Regions from separate parts of the Cupriavidus sp. FW305-46 genome, predicted to be linked through region 1. Evidence: riboswitches for the same ligand, from Rfam matches in the RefSeq annotation. Region 1 holds a riboswitch; the other holds the start of a gene.
The links. Region 1 has a riboswitch for glycine ahead of AC3WON_RS13285 (D-amino acid dehydrogenase). Riboswitches for the same ligand answer to the same signal wherever they lie in the genome.

Region 1 (3,402 bases):
TAAAGGGGCGAACCGGAATAATAATGTTCGATGGCTATTGGGCGCGTGACGGAGAGGCGGCAGGGAATGCTAGCGGAGGCCATATCGATTTATGGAATGGGGAAAAACTTACAGGCTTTGGTACTGGTCTAAGAGTAAGTTGGAATATTGTGGTTCCAGGTGTTTGGTCAGATTTTCGCAACTCGAAGACAATTATTTTCTTCCCCATAAAATGAAGATACTGAGAGCAGTCATCGGCGCTATTGTTGGCGCTGTCCTGGCTACGCTTGCTGCTTGGGGCGGGTTATATCTCTTCGGCATTGTAGTGTTGCGCGGGACAGGAAGTTTGTTCGACACGAAGCAGCATGCAGCGAATCTGTTCTTTGTTGGCTGGTTCGTGTCTATGGTCGCAGCCTCATTAATTGGTGGATGGCTTGGATACTCATCCGGGCGAAGATAGGGCATCACGTCCACTATTCTTCAAGCGTATACATGCGCCGCCCCATGCTTCCATCATGGCGCGGCGCTGTTCGCGCACAGTGGCCCCTATCCCACAAATGGGAGAGTGGGAGAAAACACCCGCGAACTCAGGCCTTGGCCAATGCCAGCGGCGCACCCGGCGCGACTGCCACGTTCGCGCCGAAATGCTGGTCGACAACTCCCGCCACCATATCAGCCGTCACCGCCGACAAAGTCCACCCCAGGTGCCCGTGCCCGGTGTTGTAGAAGATGCATGCCGCCCGCCCGCGCCCCACGCGCGGCAGCATGTCCGGCATCATCGGCCGCAGCCCGGCCCAAGGCACCACGCTGCGCGTGCTGACGCCGGGAAAGCACTGCTGCACCCATTCCACCAGCGGGCGGATGCGGTCGGCGCGGATATCGCGGTTGTAGCCGTTGAACTCGGCGGTGCCGGCCACACGGAAGCGGTCGTCGCCCAAGCGGCTGGTGACCAGCTTGGTTTCGTCGTCGAGCAGGCTGACCACCGGTGCGGCGGCGCGGCTGGCCTCGTCGGTCAGGTTGACCGTGATCGAATAGCCCTTGACCGGATAGATGTTGACCCGGTCGCCCAGCCCCGCGGCCAGCGCGCGGCTGGCGGTGCCGGCGCAGATCACGGCGCCATCGAAGCTGGAGGTGGCCGTGTCGGCGCCGTCCTGCACGGTCACGGTGGCGCGCCTGCCGTCGGCCTTCACCGCCTGCACGTCCTGGCCGTACAGGCAGCGCACGCCCAGCCGATCGATGGCTGCGGCCAGGCCGCTGGTGAACTTGTGGATGTCGCCGGTGGAATCGCTCTCGGTGAAGTAGCCGCCGTAGTACGAGCCGGCCAGCGTCGGCTCGATCGCGCGCATCTCCTCGGGCGTCACGGCGCGCCGCTCCAGCCCGCCCTGCGCCAGCAGCGCCGAGACCCGGCCGGCATGCTCGAAGCCGGCCTTGTCGCGGTAGATATGGAGGATGCCTTCCTTCTTCAGGTCGAAATCGATGCCTTCCTGCGCCGCCCAGGCGAACAGGTGTTCACGCGCGGCGATGGCCAGGCGCGCGGTCTCGATGGTGTTGCGGCGGTAGTGGGGGATGGCGGCGATGAACTCGGCGAACCAGGACAGCTTGTGCCAGTTGGGCCGGGGATTGACCAGCAGCGGGGCGTCGTTGCGCAGCATCCATTTCATGCCCTTGACGATGGTCGACCAGTGGGTCCAGACCTCGGCGTTGGAGGCCGACAACTGGCCGCCATTGGCGAACGAGGTCTCCATGGCGGCATAGCGGTGGCGTTCGAACAGTGTGACGGAGAATCCGCGCCGGGCCAGCGCGTAGGCCGTGGTGACACCCGTGATGCCACCGCCGATGACAGCGATTGATTTCATGATCTGCAGGTTCCAGGAACGTCGATGGTGGGAGCCCGGACGCAATATGCGTGGCGGACGCCCCCTCTGTTCTGGACCTGAGAGATTCACGACACCCGGCCGCGAGGGCGGGGCGCGCTTGCTCCTTCGGTATGCCGGCGGACGATAGCGTCCGGCATTCTTCAGAGTGTACTGACTGGTGATGCCGGTCCTTTTGCCTGAGAGTTTCCGGGGCGGTTGCTCCTTCGGCGCTGTCCGCGGCGGGCGCCGCGACAGTCTCTCCCTGCATCACATTGGCTTGATGCCAATCGGGGCAATGTAGTGACAAGGCTCGACGTTGGATATGCGGGTTAACGCTTAGGCGGCCTGCCGCCCGCGTCGCTATGTCGCATCGGCCTGCGTCCCCGTGCCCCATAAAATGTCAGCGCTCGCTCTCGGGGAGAGGCGCCGTATGCTGCGCTCAGGTGGAGTGAGTCGAAAAAGACGACAACAAGGTTTTCCAGTGAAGAAAAATCGCATTGCACTGGCCGTTTCGGCGGTGCTGATGGGCCCCGCCGTCGCCGCCGCCCAGGTGGTGGACGCGCCCGAGCCGCTGCAGGAGGTGGTGGTCTCGGCCAAGTCGGAGCGCGCCGAGACGCCGGCGATACCGCCCAACACGCCCTCGCCGGCCTACGGCATCAGCAGCCGCCGCATGGCCGACTTCAATGTGGTGAACACGGAAGACGCCCTCAAGTACGCGCCCAACCTCGCCGTACGCAAGCGCTTCATCGGCGATATGAACTCGATCATCTCGGTGCGCAGCACCAGTTCGCGCCAGTCGGCGCGCGGGCTGGTGTATGCGGACGGCCTGCTGCTGTCCAACCTGCTGGGGTCGGACTTCAGCTTCCCGCCGCGCTGGTCGCTGGTCAACAGCGCCGAGATCGAGCGCATGGATGTGCTGTACGGCCCGTATTCGGCGCTATATCCCGGCAACTCGCTGGGTGCGACGGTGCTGATCACCACGCGCACGCCGGAGAAGCTCGAGGGCGATGCCAGCGTGCAGCTGTTCACGCAGCGCTTCAGCCTGTACGGCACGCACGACAACTTCAACGGGGTCCACGCCAACGCCTATGTGGGCGACCGCGTCGGCCCGTTCTCGTGGCTGGTCAGCGTGGACCGGCAGGACAGCAAGAGCCAGCCGTTGAGCTTCTATACCGCGGCACGCTCCACGGCCCGTGCCACTTCTGCCGACAAGCCGGTCACCGGCGCCTACTTCGACCAGGACCAGACCGGCCGCGACCGCGTGGTGATGGGCGTGAACAGCGAGGGCGTCACGCACACGGTGCAGGACCAGCTCAAGCTCAAGCTTGGCTACGACATCACCAATACCCTGCAGGCGCAGTTCACCGCGGCCTATTGGCAGCAGGACCGATCCAGCGCCACCGGCAGCTACCTGCGCGATGCCGATGGCAATGTTGTGTCGAGCGGTCCCGTGAATATCGGCGGCTATCGCTATGTGATTCCCGCCAACGCCTTTGCCCCCAGCAATGGCGAGGACGCGCGCTGGCTCTATGGCCTGTCGCTGCGCACGCGCAATGAGACCGGCTGG
Region 2 (3,402 bases), on a different contig from region 1:
GCCGGCACCGACCGACTTGCCCACTTCGGGCAGTTCCAGGAAGACGATGTCGCCCAGCGCGTCCTGCGCGTGGTCGGTGATGCCGATGGTGAGCGTGCCGTCGGCTTCGACGCGTACCCACTCATGCGACTCGGTGTACTTGAGGTCAGCGGGGAAATTCATGAAGGTTCTCCGGATACAGATTTGTTTCTTGTTGGGTGATGCCTGCCCGGCGAAGCTGCCGGCAGGCGAGGGCGACCGTTGGGTGAGCCTCAGCTCACGAGTGCCTTGCCATTACGCACAAACGGCAGTTTAACCACAGTCGCGTTGAGTTTGCGGTCGCGGATCTCCACCTGCACGGTATCGCCCACGGCGACATCCTTGGGCAGGCGGGCAAAGGCGATGGACTGGGACAGCGACGGGCTGAAGGTGCCGCTGGTGATTTCACCGTCACCGGCCGGCGTGATCACTTTCTGGTGGGCGCGCAGGACGCCGCCCTTGTCACGCAGGATCAGGCCGAGGAATTGCTGGCGCGAACCGGCCGCGGCCAGTGCCGCCTTGCCGGTGAAGTCACGCTCGCTCTGCAGGTCCACCGTCCAGGCCAAGCCCGCATCCAGCGGCGAGGTGTTGATATCCATATCCTGGCCGTACAGGTTCATGCCGGCTTCCAGGCGCAGCGTGTCGCGCGCGCCCAGGCCTGCGGGGCGCACGCCGGCGGCGTTCAGCTTTTCCCAGACGGCGGCGACGTTCTCGGCCGGCACCACCAGTTCGAAGCCGTCTTCGCCCGTGTAGCCGGTGCGCGCCACCATGATCTCGCCGATGGCCGGGTCCTGGACCACGGCGGCGTTGAAGGGCTTGAGCGTGTCCGAAGGCTGGGTCGAGGGGAAGGTGCTCCACACCCTGGCGCGGGCGTTGGGCCCCTGCACGGCGACGATGGCCAGAGGCTGCGCGCCTGCAGGCGCAACATCGTCGCGGCGCGGCGTGATGGTCACATCGCTGCCGGTGGCGGCATTGCGCGCGCGGATCCATTCGATGTCGCCCAGCGCGGTGCTGGCGTTGACGACCAGGCGGAAGCGGTCCTCGGCAAAGAAGTAGACGATCAGGTCGTCGATCACGCCGCCTTTCTCATCCAGCATGCAGGAGTAGAGCGCCTTGCCCGGGGTCTGCAGCTTGTCGACATTGTTGGCCAGCAGGCCGCGCAGGAAGCTGCGGGTATTGGCGCCGGCGAGGTCGACCACGCACATGTGCGACACGTCGAACATGCCGGCGTCGGTGCGCACGGCATTGTGTTCTTCGATCTGGGAGCCGTAGTTGACCGGCATGTCCCAGCCGCCGAAATCAACCATGCGGGCGCCGAGGGCGCGGTGGATGGCGTTGAGGGGCGTGGCCTGGAGCGTCATGGAATCCTCTGGGGCAGTCTCGGTTGGCGAAAACAAAAAAGGGCCATCCGCCGCAACGCTCGCCGCGCCTGAATGTGGCGTGGCAATCCGCTGCGGCGGATGACCCCTCTGTCCTCGATACCTGAGAGATTACAAGGCGGATCCTGCCGGACCCCTTCCTCGTGCGCCCCTTCGGTGGGCACGCTCGCCACGAATGGCGGGTGCCGCTCTCCAGAGTTCGGCATGCATTGTGTGCATATTGCATGCCGATCCGATCGGTCCGTGGTGCCTGAGAGTTTTCGGGTGATACCCCTTCGGCGGCGCAGGCGATGCGCGCTCTCCCGGTCGGATGCGCGCAATGTACGGGAGGCCCCGGCCTTTGTCAAACCGGCCAGGGGAGCCTGCCGTACCTGTCGCTGCGGTGGTCTGGCTTACTTCTTCTTGTCGTCGGTGACAACGTTACCGATCACGCCGCCCACGGCCGCGCCACCCAGCGTACCCAGCGCGCTACCGTCGGTGAGGATGGCGCCGCCCACGGCGCCCGCGCCCGCGCCAATGGCGGTATTACGCTGCTTCGGGGTCATATCCGCGCAACCGGCAAAGGCCGCGACGGTCACGCCGATCAGGGTCACCTTGGTCAAAGTCTGCAGGGTTTTCATTATTGGCTCCGATGTGATGATTCAAGCATGTCAACCCCGCCGCGCAGGCCAGGGGACATACTAGTTAGAGCGTTTGGTTGCGCGATTGGCTCCGGCCTTTACGAAGTGTTACGCCGGTGACACAACCGGCCGTGTCAACGCGGTTTGCGCTGACTGACCTGCCGCGGCCAGCGTGTTAACATCGGCAGCTTTGCTGCCATGCCCGTTTTTTGGGTGCTGGCGTGTCCCGCCTGGCCTGCCGCTGTTCCTGCCGATTTCCCTGCCTCCAACCGCATCCCACGCATGACCCATGGCCTGAACTCCGCCCAATCCGAAGCCGTCCGCTACCTGGACGGCCCTTGCCTGGTGCTGGCCGGGGCGGGCTCCGGCAAGACCCGGGTGATCACGCAGAAGATCGCGCATCTGATCGAGGACAAGGGCTTCGAGCCGCGCCATATCGCCGCCGTCACCTTTACCAACAAGGCCGCCAAGGAGATGCAGGAGCGCATCGGCAAGCTGATGGAGGGCAAGACCACACGCGAGGGCAAGCGCATTCCGCTCAAACAGCTGACGGTCTGTACCTTCCACTCGCTCGGGGTGCAGATCCTGCGCATGGAGGCCGAGCACGTGGGCCTGAAGCCGCAGTTTTCGATCATGGATTCGGACGACTGCTTCGGCCTGATCCAGGAGCAGCTGGGCACCACCGACAAGAAGCTGATCCGCGGCGTGCAGGGCACGATCTCGCTATGGAAGAACGGCATGGTCGATCCGGAGGCAGCGATCGCGCAGGCCGCCAATGCCGACGAGCACCAGGCCGCGCTGGTCTACCGCAACTACGTGGCCACGCTGCACGCCTACCAGGCGGTGGATTTCGACGACCTGATCCGCCTGCCCGCCGAGCTGTTCGCGCGCAATGAAACGGTGCAACTCAAGTGGCAGAACCGCCTGCGCTACTTCCTGGTCGACGAATACCAGGACACCAACGCCTGCCAGTACCAGTTGCTGAAGCTGCTGGCAGGCGGCTCGCACCTGCGCGCGCCGGCCTTCACCGCGGTCGGCGACGACGACCAGGCCATCTATGGCTGGCGCGGCGCCACGCTGGACAACCTGCGCGGGTTGCAGACCGACTTCCCGGACCTGAAGGTGATCAAGCTGGAGCAGAACTACCGCTCCACGGTGCGCATCCTGGAAGCCGCCAACGCGGTCATCGCCAACAACCCCAAGCTGTTCGACAAGAAGCTGTGGAGCGAGCACGGCATGGGCGACCCCATCGCCATCCACCCGATGAACGACGAGGAGCACGAGGCCGAGTCGGTGGTGTTCCGCCTGTCCGCGCACAAGTTCGAGCGCCGCGCGCAGTTCCGCGACTACGCCATTCTGTATCGCGGCAACCACCAGGCGCGGCT

Region 2: it holds a riboswitch for glycine, as region 1 does, so the genes downstream of both, gcvT (glycine cleavage system aminomethyltransferase GcvT) here and AC3WON_RS13285 (D-amino acid dehydrogenase) in region 1, are expected to answer to the same signal.

The regions. Positions count from the first base shown of each region.
Region 1 is NZ_JBYSZI010000023.1:4-3,405, forward strand. Features, by position in the region: partial or broken gene AC3WON_RS13280 (T6SS effector amidase Tae4 family protein) at 1-215, shown strand, start outside; gene AC3WON_RS13285 (D-amino acid dehydrogenase) at 567-1,880, opposite strand; glycine riboswitch at 1,892-2,010, opposite strand; glycine riboswitch at 2,011-2,109, opposite strand; gene AC3WON_RS13290 (TonB-dependent receptor) at 2,266-3,402, shown strand, end outside.
Region 2 is NZ_JBYSZI010000038.1:50,446-53,847, forward strand. Features, by position in the region: gene gcvH (glycine cleavage system protein GcvH) at 1-162, opposite strand, end outside; gene gcvT (glycine cleavage system aminomethyltransferase GcvT) at 252-1,379, opposite strand; glycine riboswitch at 1,478-1,603, opposite strand; glycine riboswitch at 1,625-1,712, opposite strand; gene AC3WON_RS19090 (YMGG-like glycine zipper-containing protein) at 1,790-2,017, opposite strand; gene AC3WON_RS19095 (UvrD-helicase domain-containing protein) at 2,300-3,402, shown strand, end outside.